Regions from separate parts of the Selenomonas sp. oral taxon 149 str. 67H29BP genome, predicted to be linked through region 3. Evidence: riboswitches for the same ligand, from Rfam matches in the RefSeq annotation. Region 3 holds a riboswitch; each other region holds the start of a gene.

What was found. Region 3 has a riboswitch for molybdenum cofactor ahead of modA (molybdate ABC transporter substrate-binding protein). Riboswitches for the same ligand answer to the same signal wherever they lie in the genome.
Region 1: linked by a shared signal. The riboswitch ahead of HMPREF9166_RS11250 (TonB-dependent receptor) and the one ahead of modA (molybdate ABC transporter substrate-binding protein) in region 3 are both predicted to bind molybdenum cofactor.
Region 2: linked by a shared signal. The riboswitch ahead of HMPREF9166_RS07590 (hydrogenase small subunit) and the one ahead of modA (molybdate ABC transporter substrate-binding protein) in region 3 are both predicted to bind molybdenum cofactor.

What each region holds. Positions count from the first base shown of each region.
Region 1 covers NZ_GL397087.1:2,391,055-2,397,035, forward strand. Annotated here, with positions in the region: gene malQ (4-alpha-glucanotransferase) at 1-2,533, shown strand, start outside; molybdenum cofactor riboswitch at 2,597-2,746, shown strand; gene HMPREF9166_RS11250 (TonB-dependent receptor) at 3,067-4,848, shown strand; gene HMPREF9166_RS11255 (Rossmann-like domain-containing protein) at 4,930-5,715, opposite strand; gene HMPREF9166_RS11260 (ABC transporter substrate-binding protein) at 5,795-5,981, shown strand, end outside.
Region 2 covers NZ_GL397087.1:1,594,609-1,600,589, forward strand. Annotated here, with positions in the region: gene HMPREF9166_RS07585 (nickel-dependent hydrogenase large subunit) at 1-1,546, opposite strand, end outside; gene HMPREF9166_RS07590 (hydrogenase small subunit) at 1,543-2,631, opposite strand; molybdenum cofactor riboswitch at 2,964-3,110, opposite strand; gene HMPREF9166_RS07595 (hypothetical protein) at 3,500-4,489, opposite strand; gene HMPREF9166_RS07600 (M23 family metallopeptidase) at 4,504-5,424, opposite strand; gene HMPREF9166_RS07605 (DUF4446 family protein) at 5,554-5,981, opposite strand, start outside.
Region 3 covers NZ_GL397087.1:1,347,050-1,353,030, reverse strand. Annotated here, with positions in the region: gene HMPREF9166_RS06440 (sulfate/molybdate ABC transporter ATP-binding protein) at 37-1,083, opposite strand; gene modB (molybdate ABC transporter permease subunit) at 1,080-1,751, opposite strand; gene modA (molybdate ABC transporter substrate-binding protein) at 1,751-2,554, opposite strand; molybdenum cofactor riboswitch at 2,548-2,678, opposite strand; gene moaC (cyclic pyranopterin monophosphate synthase MoaC) at 2,691-3,209, opposite strand; gene HMPREF9166_RS06420 (molybdopterin-binding protein) at 3,410-4,438, shown strand; gene glp (gephyrin-like molybdotransferase Glp) at 4,449-5,654, shown strand; gene moaA (GTP 3',8-cyclase MoaA) at 5,796-5,981, shown strand, end outside.

The DNA.
Region 1 (5,981 bases), 1.0 Mb from region 3:
CTGCTGGTGGAATTTTGACACCCTGCCGAACGTCAACGAGACGGATCCGTCCTACATGGACTTCATCATCACAGGGGAGGACAGCGTCCTCCATCACTGGATGAACGAGGGGATCGCAGGCTGGCGTCTGGACGTCATCGACGAGCTGCCGCCGACCTTCTCCAAGACCTTCTTTGCCGAGCTCAAGAAGCGCAGCCCCGATGCGGTCATGATCGGTGAGGTCTGGGAGGACGCGTCGAACAAGGTCGCCTACGGCACGCCGCGCGAGTATCTCTCGGGTAACGAGATGGACTCGGCGATGAACTACCCGCTGCGCAGTACAATGCTGGACTTCCTGACAGGGGCGGCAGACGGTGCGCTGACGGTGCGGCGCATGGCGAGCCAGATCGAAAACTACCCGAAGGAAAATCTCTACGCCATGATGAACCTCATCAGCAGTCATGACGTGCAGCGTGCCATCACCATCCTCGGTGATGTCCCATACTACGAGGGCATGCCCGCAATCGAGCAGTCGCGCGTGCGCATGACGCTCGATCAGGCGATGCTCGGTATCCGCCGCCTCATCATGGCGACGCTCTGGCAGATGACCTATCCCGGCGTGCCGAGTGTCTACTACGGCGACGAGATCGGGATGCAGGGGTTCAAGGATCCGTTCAATCGCCGCCCCTACGACTGGGAGCATGGCAATCTCGAGATCCGTGACTGGGTAACACGCTTCATTGCTGTGCGCAACGGGAACGATGCACTGCGCACGGGCGACATCCTGCCTCTCTACGGGGCGGGCGACGTCATCGCCTACGCGCGCACGATCCGTTCGGGCTACGACGTGTTCAATGAGGAGAAGGAGCCCGGCATCTTTGTCGTGGCGTTCAACCGCAGCCGGACGGAGACGCTGACCGTCGATCTCGACGTGAGCGACTTTGCCTGCGGTGTGTTTGAGGACGTCTTTAAGCCCTCGCGCACCTACGAGGTCGAGCGCGGACATCTGCGCGTCCGCATCCCACCGCTCTTCGGACTGCTCCTGCGCGAGCGACAGGAGGAGCAGAGATACGAGCGCAAGGCGGGCATCCTCCTGCATCCGACCTCCCTGCCCTCGAAGTACGGTGTGGGCGACTTCGGCAAGGAGGCGTACCGCTTTGTTGACTTCCTTGCAGATGCGGGGCAAAAGGTTTGGCAGATCCTCCCGCTCAGCCCCGTCGGAAGCAGCTACTCCCCCTATCAGTCCATCTCCGCCTTTGCGGGGAACTTTATGCTCATCGACCCCGAGCCACTGGCTGCGCGCGGCTGGCTGAAGGAGAAAGACCTTTTCCTGCCATACGAGGCGAACTCGGGCTTCATCAACTTTGATCGCGTACGCACGTTCAAGAAGGAGATTCTGGAAAAGGCATTCCGCGCCTTCCGCGCACAGGGGGCGACAGATGCGGATTACCGTGCGTTCTGTGAGAAGGAAGCATACTGGCTTGAGGACTATGCGCTCTTTCACGCGGCGAAGAAGGAGTACGGCGGCGCGGCGTGGACGGAGTGGGATGCAGCGATCAAACGCCGTGACCCTGACGCACTCCGCTCGCTCCGTGAGCGGCAGCGCGATGCGATGGAGCTTGACTACTTCAAGCAGTACGTCTTCCATACACAGTGGAACCGCCTGCACGACTACGCACGCGCGAAGGGAATCGAGATTCTCGGCGATATGCCGATCTTTATCGCGCAGGACAGCGCGGACGTCTGGGCGCATCAGCACCTCTTTGACCTGAACGAGGACGGCACGCCGCACACCGTCGCGGGCGTACCGCCCGACTACTTTGCCGTGAACGGGCAGCTGTGGGGGAACCCGCAGTACAACTGGGACGCCATGGCGGCGGAGAAGTACGCATGGTGGAAACGCCGTTTCCGTAAACTGCGCGAGCAGGTGGACATCATCCGCATCGACCACTTCCGCGGATTCGAGTCCTATTGGTCGGTGGACGGCAAGGCGGAGACCGCGCTTAACGGCACGTGGCTCAAGGGCCCCGGCAAGGCATTCTTCGACGCGATCGAGAGCGACCTCGGCAAACTCAACGTCGTTGCGGAGGATCTCGGCATCATCACGCCCGACGTGGAGCGCCTGCGTGACGACTGCGGCTTCCCCGGGATGCGGATCGTCCAGTTCCTCATTGCAGGGAACAGCTCGGGACGCATCGGCTTCACCGCGCCCGAGAACAGCATCGTCTACACAGGGACGCACGACAACAACACCACCGTCGGCTGGTACAGCCGCGACATCGACGAGGTGCTGCGCGAATCGCTCGCCAACCTCGTGGGGACGACTTCCGACCGCCCGCGGACCATCTGTCAGCGTCTCATCAAGGCGGCGTATGCCTCACGTGCCCGCATGGCGATCATCCCCATGCAGGACATCCTCGGGCTCGACGAGCGCGCACGCATGAACACCCCGGGCACCGTCGGGCTCAACTGGCGCTGGTGTCTCAAGAAGGACTACCTCCTCGAGATCGACCCGCAGAAGCTCAAGGCACTCTGCGTGCGCTATCGGCGGTGAGAATAGGGGACTGTTAGAAACGGATTGACAGGATAAAAGAATTTTAGTAGAATTAAACAGAAAATTACATACGTTTTCCGAGCAAAAATATCCTAAGGGCTTATGCCTATGGTATTGCGCCTGAGCAGATACATGGCTGTGTGTCTGTTCACAGGGCCGTCGCAGAAATGCGGCGACCTTCCCATATTGAAAAGGAGAACGATGAAACAGGATGACTCTGAGTGTGTTCTTGCAGAAACTGTTCTTCGTGCGGTCAGTACGGGGAACAGTCTTTTTTGTGCAGGAATAGGAGAGGTATTCATGAAGCACAGCAGGAAACATTCGACGGTATTTGCAGCAGCGGTCGCGGCAGGATTTGTCTTCCTCCCGCATGCGTATGCAGCGGGTGCGGACTACACGACGGATACGGTCAATGTCGACGCAGACGGCGTCGACAAGTACCTCGTGACGACGAACACAATCACGGAGCAGGAGATCAAGGAGCGCGGCTACGCGACCTCTCCGACATCCTCTCGCAGGTACCGGGGCTCTATATGGCACCTGCGGCAAAGGACAGCAAGATGGTGCGCGTTTGCGGTGCGAGTTCTGACCAGACAAAGGTCTATATCGACGGCATTCCGGCATTCCCACTCAACGGTATTGTATCGCATGCCGCATCTGATCTCTCGACCATCCCGGCGGACAGCATCGCGAAGGTTGAGATCATCAAAGGACCGGGACCGGTGCAGTATGGCACGGACTACAAGGGCGGCGTCATCCTCGTTACGACGAAGGACGGCAGGGGGCCCGGCAAGTTCCGCGTGAGTGTCGCAGGTGGGTCGAATCACACCTTCGACACGAAGCTCGGCTACAGCGGCAGCGATAAGAACATCAGTTATGCCGTCAATCTGTCAAGGCATTATTCTGCGGGCTATCTGGAGAATCAGACAGATAAGAAACTATATTTTGACGGCAAGATTCGGTTCAAGACGAGCAATAAATCCTCATTGACATTGAACGGCTACTACTCCGATATGGACAGAGAAGTTCCGGAGTCTGTTGATCCAGCGACAGGCCAGTATGTTGCGCCACGTGGACCCAGATGGTCGGTGCAGGCAGGAAATAATATAACCCCTAATCATGTAAAGAATAACAATGCGACGGATTGGCACTTTAAGGGGTTCCGTCAATCCAATATTGCCCTGCGGTATGAAAGCAGACCGAATGATATATGGCAGTATGATGTTAAGTATTACCACATGATCGATGAGAACAATCTTTGGGTGCGTAATCTGCTCGCGACGGAGGGAGGTTCTCTTCCGTTCTTTACGCATGGGGCACCGCAGTGGTATCGCAGTGGATGGTTCTTGCGCGGCAACGGCGTCGAGGCGAACGCATCTGTTGCGTATAACAGCAGAAACGTACTGAGTTTTGGTGCGAAGTATATAAAGCTCAGTTGGAATACGGATGAAAACAATACCTCCTACCGCCGTGACGGCAATGATGCACGTAGGAGTTTCTATGTTGAGAATGCATGGAGCCCGAGCAGCAGGACACGCCTGACACTTGGCGTTCGCTATTATGAGGGGGTAAGGCAGGATTATATGGACAATAAATCGACGCCGAAGACAAGCTCCTATGCGCATGCGACAGACCCCGTCTTTAACATCACACATGATGCAACGAAACGCGATACGGTTCGTTTCTCGGCAGGGCGCTCGCATGTGTTCGTCGGTTCCAAAGATGCGGCAGGAAATATCCGTAATGGTTATCCCGTTCCAAAGCCGGAGCGCAACAGCAGCTATGAACTTGGCTGGAAGCATAAATTTAGTCCAAAATCTGACCTCGATGTTTCCTATTTCCGTACAGAGGTGAGGGATCGCCTTACTTTTGTGACTTTTGGGAATGACCGTGTCTTAGGAAATGTCGATAAGACCCATATCCGTGGACTGGAACTTGCCTACCGGCAGACATTCAGCCCGAAGTTCTCGGGATTTGCCAACTATTCGTGGATTCGTGCCGAGGATGAGAGCAAGGGGAGGACAACGATTGCTTCGGGACTCCCGACGCAGATGTTCAACTTTGGTGTAACCTACCGCGAGGGAAAGCTGCGCTCGACGCTCCTTGGACGTGCGATGCGTGCACGTCTGGATACGCTCGGCAGACCGACCAGTGCCGGATACTTTGCAGCGGATCTTGATCTGCGCTATGAGCCTATCGCGGATATGGGTGTATTCCTGCGCGTCAATAATCTCTTTGATACGGATTACCAGTATAGCTGGGGAAGCCCTGCCGATGGAACGAACTTCCTGCTTGGCATGGATATGACCTTCTGATTGTTCAATGAAAAACAGAGTTGCCATACGGATAGCGTACGGCAACTCTGTTGTGTTGTTTGGAATCGCTGATCGGTCTGTTTATCGTCCGCCCGAATGCGGCAGAACGTCCGCCATTTTCCCGCAGCATGCGATGTCGGCCTCATAGCCGAAGTGGACGAGGTCGGCAGCGAGTGCGGCATCCGTCACGGTGAACCCCGAAAGCCCGTCTGCTCCGTAGTCAAAGAGGCACGGGTGCATCGGCACGGACGGGCCGACGATGACGGTCACAGCGTTCGCTGAGAGCTCCAACAGGCGCGGCATGGTCTTGTTCGCGAACGTCGCCCCCGTCATAAAGACGTAGTCCTGCTGCGGCAGGAGGAACTCTGCCGCCTCGGCGGGGTAGTCGCCCCACTCAGGCTGCATCTCGAGGATGGAGAGGTCGCAGATGGACTCCCATCTCTTTTGAAAGTTCGGGAAGTGTCCGATGACAGCAACCTTCTTCCCGCGAATCTGCTCCGTATAGAGGGTGAACGCCTCGAGCTTCTTGCGCTCCTCCGGTGTCGCAGCAGATGCATCGTCACCGTGAAACCCCTGCATTGCCGCCACCTTTGACGGCTGATTGTAGTAGGCGTTGATGGCGGCAGCGGCGATGGCCGCCTCCTGCCCCTGCCACGAGCGGACGTATTCGCCCGCCTCGCGTAGGGAGCAGCCGAGAAAGCTCTCCTTGCGTAGGCGCGGGCGGCTGTAGGCGGGGATCGTCATGCAGACGCCGACCAGATCGCCCGCGCGCACGAATGTCCACGGACGGCTGACGGCGTAGTCCTCGATGTAGATATCGTCAGGCAGACCGTTGATGATCTCATCGTACAGATTCCAATAGTTCAAAAAAATACCTCCATTCGTTGTCTCTGTGTTCATAGGATAGCACAGGGATGCGGAGGTTTCAATGCGAAAGGAGATGCTGATGAAGAAAAGAAATATGCTGCTCGCCCTACTGCTCCTGCTCCTCGTCCTGCTCGTCGGCTGCGGACAGGAAGCAAAGGAGGAGAGTGCACCGGATGCAGAGACATACGCGTTCACGGACTCGGCGGGGCGCACGGTGATGATTCCGAAGCAGATCGACCGCATCGCCCCATCGGGCGGGCTCGCGC
Region 2 (5,981 bases), 250 kb from region 3:
CCACGCGCGTATCGCCGCTCTTGATGTTTGCGACGAGCTTGTCGAAGAAATACTTGCTGATCTCCGCCTGCAGCTGTGCATCAAGCGCACGCGCCGCCGTGCGTCCGACCGTGGAGGGCAGCCATGCCTCGACGGGGACGTTCAGGACCTTCGTCACGGCATCGATCTGATCGACGATCATCTGCTCTGCCCACGTCAGGTCACCGAGGAGGCCCTGCTTTGCCTTCGTGTAGAGGACGATGTAGCGTGCCAGGGGGCCGACCTCGCAGAGCTTGCCGCGCCATTTCGGCGTCTTGAGCCAGGAGTACTTGCCCTGCTCGTTGAGCGCCTTCCACTCGGTCTTCGTGCCTTCCTTCGGCTCCGTGTAGTGCGGGGTCGTCTCGCCCTCCCACGGATGGAGTGCCTTGTCGTCGCCACCCTTGTACTCGTACCAGCCGTGCTCGACGCTCTCTGCGACGCCGTCGGCATCCGTCAGATCCTTCTCCGTAAAGTCATAGACCTTCGCATTCATGACGCCCGAAGCGAAGTCCTCGACGACGCCGTTGCAGCGCACGAGGAGGTTCTTGAAGAAGTCGCCGTTCGATGCACCCGAGAACGGCTCCTCGGAGAACATGCCGAAGGCGAGCACGCGCTTTTTCGCGAGGCCTCCGCCCGAGGTGTAGCCCTTCTGGACGTAGAGATGTCCGATGGCGAGCACGTCGGGGAGATAGTAGTCGTTCATCATGTGGCGTGCCTGATTGATCGAGCGGTCAACGATCGCGAGGCGCGCTGCATTGATCGGCGCGTTGCCGTCCTCCATCGAGATGGAGCATGGCATGCCGCCAAGCACATAGTGCGGATGCGGGTTCTTTCCGCCGAAGACGACGTGCGGGACGACGAGATCCTTCTGCTTGTCGAGCATCTCGAGGTAGTGCGAGATCGCCATGAGATGCACCTCGGGCGGGAGGAGCTGATAGTCCGGATGATCCCACCACTGCGCGGAGAAGATGCCGAGCTGACCGCTGTCGACGATCTTCTGCACCTTTGCCTTGATCGCGGCGTAATAGGTGGGCGATGCGATCGGGAAGTCGTGCGGGTAGGCATCCGTGTCGAATGCCGCAGGCCCGCGGAACGGCAGGCGATAGGTCTGGAGCACCGTGTTCTGGAGCGCCGCCGTCGCCGCCGGATCCGCCTTCAGTGCCTCGAGCGGGCTGACCCAGTCGAGCGCGTGGAGGTGGTAGAAATGGATGATGTGATCCTGATGCCCGAGGCACGCCGCAATGATGTTGCGGATGTAGTGCGCGTTCTTTGGGATCGTGATGCCGAATGCGTCCTCGACGGCACGCAGACAGCCGAGCGCATGAGAGGATGTGCAGACGCCGCAGATGCGCTGAATGTATGCCCATGCATCGCGCGGATCGCGGTCGTTCATGACGAGCTCAAGGCCGCGCCATGCCGTCCCGGAGGAGATGGCATCCGTGACCTTGCCCGATGCCTCGTCCACCTGCAGCTCAACGCGCAGATGTCCCTCAATACGGGTGATTGGGTCGACAACGACGTGTTTCATTCATGCACCTGCTTTCCCTCTTTTTCGAGCTGCTTCTCATGGCATCTCTTCTGTACAAGGCTCGCGCCCGCGTGCGCCGCAACACCGACTGCCGTTGCGACGGCAAGGCCTGCGCCGACCATGTCGACATCGATGCCGTTGTACTCCGGCAGACGCTTCGAGAACGGCGCCTGATCCCAGAAGTTCGCGTTGCTGCAGCCAATACAGGGTGCGCCCGACTGGATGGGGTACGAGAGTCCCTGATACCAGCGCAGATTGCCGCAGGAGTTGTACGTCTCGGGGCCGCGGCAGCCGAGCTTGTAGAGGCACCAGCCCCCCTTTGCACCCGCGTCGTCAAAGCGCTCGGCAAACATGCCCGCATCGAAGAACGGACGGCGGTAGCAGGTGTCGTGAATGCGGTTGCCGTAGAACTGACGCGGACGTCCCTCGCCGTCAAGCGGCGGCAGTGTGCCGAAGAGCGCAACGTGCATGACGACGCCTGTCATAACCTCGGGAATCGGCGGGCAGCCGGGCACAGCAATATAGGGCTTCGCGCCGATGAGGGAACGGATCCCCCTGGACTCCGTCGGATTCGGCGCAGCCGCCTGGATGCCGCCCGCCGTCGCGCACGTGCCGTAGGCGATGACCGCCTTTGCTCCCTCCGCGGCGTGCTTCAGCGTATGCTCGAAGGAGTGACCGCCCGACATGCAGGTGTAGGCGTGCTCCCCGATGGGAACCGCGCCCTCGACGGCAAGGATGTACTCGCCATGATACTTCTTGATCGTCTCCTCGAGATGTGCCTCGAACGCCTCACCCTCGCCGGCGCAGAGGAGATGGCTGTATTCGAGCGCAATCTCGTTCAGCACGAGATCCGATGCGAGCGGTGCGCCCGAGCGGATGAACGACTCATCGCAGCCCGTGCACTCATGCCCGTGCAGCCAGATCACAACCGGCAGCGGCTTCGCCTCGGCGGCCTCGACGACCTTCGTGAGGTTGTCTGTGCTCAGCCCCATGAGCGACGTGAGGGTCACGCAGCCCTTGAGGAAATTCCGCCGGCTGAAGCCTTTTGCGAGATATGCCTCCCACAAGCTCTCCCTTTTGTTCACATTATGCCTCCTGTCCCTATGGAAGACTGCCGTCATGCCAAACACCCGCATCCATCCCGCCGCGATCGGCACACAGACACCTTTGCGAGCAGAACGACAGGGCGATTGACAACAGAAACTTGCGTCAATACTTCCCACACATCAGATATATAAAGCCAATCCCGCGAAAGCCAGGGCCCTTCCGTACAAAATAATAAAGGAGGAGCCGTCCGACGCACCCGAGGGCACGACAAACAGTCCCTCGTAGCAGACGAATCCAAGGGATATTTTGCACCAAAATATCCCCTCCTCGCCTTTGCGCGGCAATGTTGTCGTTTCCTTTTCAAGGGAGCGTGGTTTTCTGCAGGAAACCGCGTTCGGAAGGGAGGCTCCGGCATTTCTGCCGAAACCCTGTGCACGGCAGGGATCGCTCCCTGCGGCGCAGGCGCAGCATCATAGGCATCGCCCTTAGATGCTTTTGCTCGGAAACCGAGAGATACAATGTACCTCTATACCTATGTAATTAAGAACAGTTTAACAGAGTGAAAACAACCTGTCAATATACGAAAACTATTCTCAGGATATGCTGAAATTATATTGATTTGTTATAGTTATTGCTTATTTATTCGTAGTTGATAAATACTGTATCTGCAGTTAAGGAAGCACTGATAAATTCGGCACAGCCATCTTGACGCATCTTTTCCGCCTGCTTGTCGTTAGCAAATCCTCCACATGGCCCTTGCTATGCGTCCGGTTTGCTGCCTCAATCGGACAAAAATCTACGCCAATCTGAGAGACTGTTTTATCAGCGATTCCTTAATTCGATCAAAAAGGGGCGCATCCCTCTGGCATCGGTGATGATGCACATGGGGAGATGCGTCCCTCGCTGTTATTTCTTTCGGCGCAGTTCCTGCCGTACGGCGTCGCGCTCTTTCTCTGTCATGGTGTTTGCGCGGATCACGGCGCGGTGCCCCTCGCGGCTGCTCTCCGTGATGAGTGCGCTATTCCCGTCGTAGGCGAGGATCTCGTAGGTGCTGATGGCGTCCTTTTTCGGGCTGAGCACGCGCCGCTGCATGGTGTAGCCGAGGTGCTCGTAGTCCGCATTCTTCATCGCCTCGGCAAACTGTGCCCGACCGAGGTTGTTGTAGAGAATGAGCTGCCAGTAGGAGACGGAGCCGTCGGCGTTGCGCTTCATGTGACTGCGGTCAAAGAACCAGCCGCGCCGCTCGTCGCCCTCGATGAAGACCCAGTCGCCGTCCTTCAGCGTGACGGGCTCGATCGCCGTCTCTTTGCCGTACGCCTCGCGCTTTGCCGCTGCGGCTGCGGCATGCTTTTTCTCAGCTTTTTTATCCGCGGCATCTGCCTTCTTTGCAGGCTCTGCGGACACGGCAGAATGCCCTGCGCCGTCCGTCGCTGCGGCGGCTGGCTCCTTTTCCTTCACAGGTTCTTTGACAAGAACGGCTTCGGCCGTCCCTTCCCCATCAGCCGTTTCTTCTGCCGTCTTCGTCTTCGTCTTTGCCTCCGCATCTCTCGCCGAGGCGGCATTGGTCTGCGGTGTCTGCTCTGCTGGAGGGTTCTCTGTGCCGAGCTCATCCATCTCCGCATCGAAGGCATCTTCCTGCGTGCGCTGTTCCGATGCCGCACGGTCCTTTGCCGCGGGCTCCGCCGTGGTCTGCGCCCTGTCTGTCGTCTTTTCCGTATCCACTGTCTCCTGCGCATCCTTTGCGGCAGATGCGGTGCGCTGTTCTGACGCGGCAGCGTCTCCATGAGACTCCTCTGCCGCCATGACGGCATGGATCTCCGTCTCCTTCTCGGCGGCCGTCCCGCTGACGGGGAGGAGGAGGATTCCTGCGGCGAGCAGGCAGGTGATGGATTGCATAGTGTCTCCTTTGCTTACAAATACGAGCTCGGGTTGACGGGCTGTCCGCTGAGGCGCACCTCGTAGTGCAGATGCGGTCCTGTGGAGTGCCCCGTCGAGCCGACATAGGCGATGATCTGTCCACGCCGCACGCGCTGTCCCGGGGTCACCACGACCGCCGAGGCATGTCCGTAGCGTGTCGAGACGCCGCTCCCGTGATCGATGTCGACCATGTTGCCATAGCCGCCCGCGTTCCAGCCCGCGATGGTCACGACGCCGTCCGCCGTCGCAACGATGGGCGTGCCCATCTCGGCGGCGATGTCGATGCCCTGATGGAACTCTGCGCCATTCCAGCGCAGTCCATACCCTGAACTGATGAAGCCGTCCGTCGGCCAGCCTGTCGGGGTGGTAACGGGTGTATCGACCCCCAGAAAGGAGGATGCCCCCGGCACATCCTTCTGCATCATGGCGGCGAGCTGTCCGATGGAGGTGCGGCGCACTGCGGTGCGTTCCTCTAGCATCGTGAGTGCCTCGCCGACCTCATCCGTCGTGAGTGCGTGCGGTGCGCCGCCCGTCGGTGCCGGTGCGACATCTCCTTTCTGTACCGCGCTGTCCGCCTCCGCCGGCGGTGCGCCGACGAGTGCGCGCAGCCCGTCCTCCGTACGCTGAATGGCATCGACCTCCTGCCCAAGCGCGGAGGCCTTTTTCGCGATCTGGAGGATCTGCTCCTGCTGGATGCGGTTCGCCTCGCGCAGCTGTGCCGTCTCCTCCTCCTGGAGGTAGGCATACGTGAGGGTGTAGATGGAGAAAATCGAGCCGACAGCGACGAGTGCCGCCCCCGCGCCCACGCCCACGGCGAGCAGGCGCAGGGCGCGCAGCGAGAGGCGCACGGTGTGCGTCGTGTCCGTTTCCCGATCCACCAGCTGCAGTTTATAGCGTGATTGTTCTTCGCTCAATGCGTCCCCCTCTTCCCATCGAGATGTTCCTGTCCGATCCCTATTTCCCTATTTCCCTATTTCCCTATCCTATCCGAAGAATATGAAAACCTGCTGTGACACAGCAGGTTTTTGTCCGTTGATATCTTCTCAGTACTGGATGGGCAGCGGTTTTGCCATGGCTTCCTTCAGTACGTCCTTTTCCTCGTCGCTCAGCGGGTAGTCCGACGATCCGTTTTTGATCGGTTTGATGTAGCTGCGCGAGTCCTCGCGGGCAAAGATGCTGGAGAAGATCACGCCGTCGTTGTTCGCATCGAGCAGGGCGACGGCATAGCTGAGGTCGCCCCCCATGTCCTCAAAGGCGCGGAACCGCACGGAGGCGACGCGCACGAGCGACTGGCGGATGAACTGTCGGATTAGTTCGTTCTCCTCGAGGATGCGTGCGTTCGTTGCCGCGACCTCCTCCACCGTGCGCACGTGCTGGATCAGCATCCCCTCGAGATCGTCCTTGCTCGAGCCGCGCATCATCGCGCGGTAGCGGCTGCTCATCGTCGAGAGCCGTACCATGACGTAGATGA
Region 3 (5,981 bases):
CATAAGGGCGTTTTTGTATGCGTTTGTCTGTCTCCCCTAATCCCGCAGCAGCATCAGTGCTTCAGGCGGAAGGCAGATGCGCAGGGCTGCGTTTTCGCTCACACGAAGCGCATCCCATGCGGGCTTGTCCACCTCCCAGCGCACGCGGTGAGCACCATCGGCGAAGCGAAGCATGACGATCATGCTGAAGGTGCTCTCGATGATCTCTGCGATCTGTGCGGTGAAGACGTTCTCGCCGTCTTCCTGCACGGGAACGAAGTAATGTGCGCGGATGGCGATATGGTGCGCATCCGTCACATCGTCTGTGACCGCGAGCGTGATGCCCCAGTCGGTCGCCTCGATGTGTGCCGCGTCGAGGCGGCGGGCGGCAGAGATGTTCTTGCATCCTGTGAGGCGTGCACCTGCACACGTACCGGGACTGCGGAAGAGCTCGTGCCGATCCATCGGGGGCGTGAGCTGTCCGCGGTCGACGGTCGCGATCTCCTGCGCGATGCGGAATGCCTCGTCGCGGTCATGTGTGACGAGGATCGCCGCGATGTTCTGACCCATGAGGATCTCGCGCAGTGCGGTTTCGATCTGCCACTTGAGATGGGTGTCGAGTGCGGAGAGCGGCTCGTCGAGGAGCAGGACATCTGCGCCGCGCGCGAGGATGCGCGCAAAGGCAGCGCGCTGCTGCTGTCCGCCTGAGAGCCCTGCCGGGTAGGCGTTTTCGAGTCCGTCGAGGGAGAAGCGCGCCACGTTCTCGGCAAGGATGCGTTCCTTTTCCTCCTGTGATCCGTCCAGTGCAAAGATGATGTTCTCGCGGACGGTCATATTCGGAAAGAGCGCGTAGTTCTGAAAGAGGTAGCCGACACTGCGCTCCTGCGGCGGGAGGTTGACTCCTGCACTGCTGTCATAGAGCGTGCGGCCGTTGAGGATGATCTGTCCGCGATCCGGCGTCTCAAGCCCCGCGATGCACTTCAGCGTCATGCTCTTGCCGCTGCCCGACGCGCCGAGCAGGGCGAGCGTCGTATTCGTGAGCGTGAAGTTCGCGCAGAGCGTGAAGTCACGCAGGCGTTTTTCGATGTTGACGACGAGGTTCATTCATGCACCTCCCGTTTGAGGTAGAGGTTCATCGCACCGATAAAGAAGAGCGAGAACAGGGAGATGATGACTGCCCAGCGAAAGGCGAGGTCGTAGTCGTTCGCCTGCACCGCCGCATAGATGGCGGTGGACATGGTCTGCGTGCGCCCTGGGATATTGCCCGCGAACATGATGGTCGCACCAAACTCGCCGAGGGCACGGGCAAACGAGAGAACGAGCCCTGCGAGGATGCTGTGCCGTGCATTCGGCAGGATGATGCGCCAAAAGATGCGCCCATTGCTGACGCCGAGCGTCTGCGCCGCATGAATCATGCTGCTGTCGAGTGCCTCGAATGCGCCGCGCGCCGTGCGGTACATAAGCGGAAGACTCACGATGACCGCTGCGATGACCGCCGCACGCCACGTAAAGACAAGCGGCAGGTCGATGGCGAGGAGGGCGCTCCCGATGGCACTGCGCTTTCCGAGAAAGAGCAGGAGGAAGAACCCAACGACGGTCGGCGGCAGGACGAGCGGCAGAGTAATCACAGCATCGGCAATGGTCGCCGCGATATGGCTGCGGATACGCAGCACGCCGTAGGCGAGCCCAATACCGACGAAGAAGGTGAGGACAGTAGCAAGCCCCGCCACCTCAAGGGAGATGATGAGCGGGGAGAATGTTTCGTCTGCCATTATTTGACGGTGAATCCGTATTTCTCAAAGACCTTGGCTGCCTTGTCCGTCTGGAGGAAGGCGAGGAATTCCTTCGCGGCCATCTCGTTCTTGGAGTCCTTCAGCACAGCGGCGGGGTAGACGATGGGCTTATGCGTGTCGGCAGGGGCAACGGCGGCGACCTTCACCTTGTCCGAGATGGCGGCATCCGTCGCATAGACCACGCCGCAGTCCGCATCGCCCGTCTCGACCCATGCGAGCACCTGACGTACGTCGGAGCCGTAGACGGCACGCGCCTTGACCTGGTCGAGGATGCCGAGCTTCGTAAAGACCTCCTCGCTGTACTGTCCGACAGGAACGCCCTTCGGCTCACCGAGAGCGATGTGCGCAACCTGCGGGTCGAGCACTGCCTTGAAGTCGGGAAGGTTCAGCTTGCTGTCCTTTGCCGTGATCAGCACGATGTCGTTGACGAGGAGATCGACGCGCGTACCGTCCGCGAGGAGCTTCTTCTCGTCGAGCGCATTCATCTGCTTCTGTGCGGCGGAGACGAATACGTCGGCGGCTCCGCCGTTCTCGATCGCCTGCTGTAGGGCGCCGCTGCTGCCGAAGTTGTAGACGATATGAACCTCTTTGTTGTTCTCCTCGTACATCGTGGCGAGTTCCTTCATCGCGTCCGTGAGGCTCGCTGCCGCAGAGACCTGCAGCTCGATGGGGCTCTCCTGCGGCGTCTCCATCTTGTTCGCGCTGTTGCCGCCGCCGATGCAGCCGGCGGTGAGAAGAGCCGTGCCCGCCAAGAGGGCGGTGAGTGTCTTTTTGATGTTCATGTGATGTTTCTCCTTTGCAAATGGGAGGTATGTCCGTTTCCCGACATACCCTGTGACGATATGCGTCAGGCAGAGTGCCATAGATGTTTCCTTAGACGTGCTCTGCTCGGAGAGGGTGAGGGCGCTGCCCTCCTTCTCAGCGGACGAATGTGCCGCTCTTGCCGCCGGACTTACGCTCGAGACGAATGTCTGTGATCTCCATGCGCTTGTCGATCGCCTTGCACATGTCGTAGATGGTCAGCAGCGCCGTGCTCACGGCGTGCAGTGCTTCCATCTCCACGCCCGTTTCGCCCGTGACCTTGACCGTCGCCGCAGCATATACCGCATGGTGCGGCACCTCCTCAAGCGTGAAGTCGATGCTGCACTTGGCAAGCGGCAGCGGATGGCAGAGCGGGATCATGTCCGCGGTGCGCTTTGCCGCCATGATGCCGGCGATGCGCGCGACACCGAGGACGTCGCCCTTTTTTGCCGTGCCCGCCGTGATCGCCGCATAGACCGCTTCGCTCACGCAAATCCGTCCGCTCGCGATGGCCTCGCGATGTGTCTTGTTCTTGCCGCTGACATCGACCATGATGGCGGCACCGCCTGCATCGAAATGCGTCAGTCCTGTTTCTGGCATAGATATCCTCCTTTCCTCGTGAAATAATTTTATCATAGCGGAATCAGCGTAGAAAATCAATTGTGTTTCTCTAACATTAAATGAATCTATCTATAATTTAGGAAAACTCATAGAGGTTATTTATTTTTTGTGGTATAATCAATAATAGATATTCATAGTTGAGAATCGTTATACGGGGTGATTGCCTTTGGGGAGGGGCAGCGTATGTGCAGCGCTGCCATAGCAGGGGGAGCAGTATGCGTGAGGTTCGTGTTCAGGATGCGGTGGGGATGGTGCTCTGCCACGACATTACAGAGATTGTGCGCGGGGAACGAAAGGGCGCACGTTTCCATAAGGGGGATATCATCCGCGCGGAGGATATTCCCGTTCTTCTGCGCATTGGCAAAGAGCATATCTTTGTCTGGGAGGACGATCCGAATCTGCTGCATGAGAACGATGCGGCGGCGATCCTGCGTGATGTCTGTCAGAATGAGCACATGGCGGCGAGTGAGCCGAGCGAGGGCAAGATAGAGCTGACCGCGACGACGGCGGGCGTGTTCGAGGTGAACGAGGATGCGCTCAATGCCGTCAACGACATCGAGGATGTGATGATTGCGACGATTGCGCAGCACATGCCTGTCAAGGCGGGGACGAAGCTCGCGGGGATGCGCGTGATCCCGCTCGTCATCGACAAGGCGGTGATGGAGCGGGTGCGTGAGACGGCGGGCACTCAGCCGATGCTGCGGATCCTGCCGTATCAGAAGATGAAGGTCGGCGTGGTGACGACGGGCTCTGAGGTGTTCCATGGGCGCATCAAGGATACGTTCACGCCCGTGATCGACGCCAAGCTGCGTGCCTTCGGCCTGAAGGTGGATGAGCACCGTCTTTCGGATGATGGGACGGAGCACACGCGTGCGGCGATTGAGGAGCTGCTCGACGCGGGGATGGATATGGTGCTCTGCACGGGCGGCATGAGCGTCGACCCCGATGACCGCACGCCGGCGGCGATCAAAGCGACGGGGGCGCGCATCGTGACGTACGGCGCGCCTGTGCTGCCGGGGGCGATGTTCCTGCTCGCCTACTATGAGAAGGATGGGCGGCAGGTGCCGATCATGGGGCTGCCGGGCTGCGTGATGTACTCGCCCGCGACGATCTTTGATATTATTCTGCCGCGTGTCGCGGCGGGCAGCGCGTGGACGCGGCAGGAGATCACGCGCCTTGGGATCGGCGGGCTCTGCATGGGATGCAAGGTTTGCCACTATCCCATTTGCCCGTTCGGAAAGTAAGGAGAATTCCATGCAGGATATCGAACTTGAACAGGCAATCGAGGTACTGCTCGCACATGCAGTACCCGTCGCGGAGACGGAGCGCGTTCCCTTGCTGGAGGCGGTGGGGCGCGTGGCGGCGGAGGATGTGTACGCAGCGTTTGACAATCCGCCGTTTGACCGTTCGCCGCTCGACGGCTATACCTTTGCGTCGGCGAGTACGGCGGACGCCTCGGCAGAGCACCCTGTGCGCCTGTCGGTGATCGGCGAGGAGTGCGCGGGCGATTTTTTCGCCGGCGCAGTCGGCGCGGGCGAGTGTGTCCGCATCATGACGGGCGGCGCGATTCCGAAGGGCTGTGACTGTGTCGTGCGGCAGGAGGATGTGCGTGAGGAGGGGGATGCGATCTTTGTTCCCTTTACGTCGCAGCCGTTCGAGAACTACTGCTATGCGGGCGAGGATATCAAAAAGGGAAATCTGCTCGTGCGCCGGGGACAGCGCATCCATGCGGCGCAGATTGCGGTACTCGCGAGTGAGGGTTATGCTGCGGTATGTGTCCATCGGCGCGTACGCATTGCCGTTGCCAGTACGGGCGACGAACTGATGCAGCCCGGCGAGCCGCTGCGTCCCGGCAAGATCTACAACAGCAATCTCTACCTCCTTGCGGGACGCCTGAAGGAACTCGGCGCAGAGGTGACGGTGGTCGGCTCGGTGCCTGATGATGTGGAACGCGCGGCGGAGGTAATCGCCTCCTATGCGGATCGTGTGGATCTCTTTCTCACGTCGGGCGGCGTCTCCGTGGGCAAGAAGGACATCATGCACGGCGTTGTGCCCGCCCTTGGGGCGGAGCGGCTGTTCTGGCGCGTCTGCATGAAGCCGGGCGCCCCCGCCATTGCCTATACGCGCGGCAGCATGCTCGGCATCGCGCTCTCAGGCAACCCGTTCGCCGCCTATGCGACGTTCGAGCTGATGGCGCGTCCGGCGATTGCACGGCTTGCGGGCGAGACGGATGTGCTCATGCCGCGCCGCCGTGCCGTGCTCGCCGATGCGTTCCCCAAGCCCTGCCACGGACGGCGTTTCCTGCGTGCACGCATGGAGGCGGATGGGCGCGTTTCGCTGCCCGATCAGCATGAGTCCGGCTCGCTCTTTTCGGCGGCAGGCTGCGACGCGTTTGTGGATGTGCCGGCGGGGATGCCGCCGCTCGCGGCAGGGGCGGAAGTGGATGTTGTGATTCTCTGACGAAGCAGTGCTGTGGTGATGTCCTGCAGCAATCCCCCCGCGAAGCAAACGTGCACTTTTCCCGGTTGCTTCGACGCATCAACTTCTGCCTTTCACGTCAACGTATAGGAAAAAGATAGAAAGATAGATAGAAGGTTCATCATGCAGGATCAGTTTCAGCGGAAAATTGAATATCTGCGCGTTTCGGTGACGGACTGCTGCAATCTGCGCTGCCGCTACTGTATGCCGGCGCATGGGGTCAAGAAGCTGCGCCACGCGGATGTGCTCACCTATGAGGAGATCCTGCGCGATGTGCGTGTGCTCGCGGCACTGGGCGTGCGCAAGGTG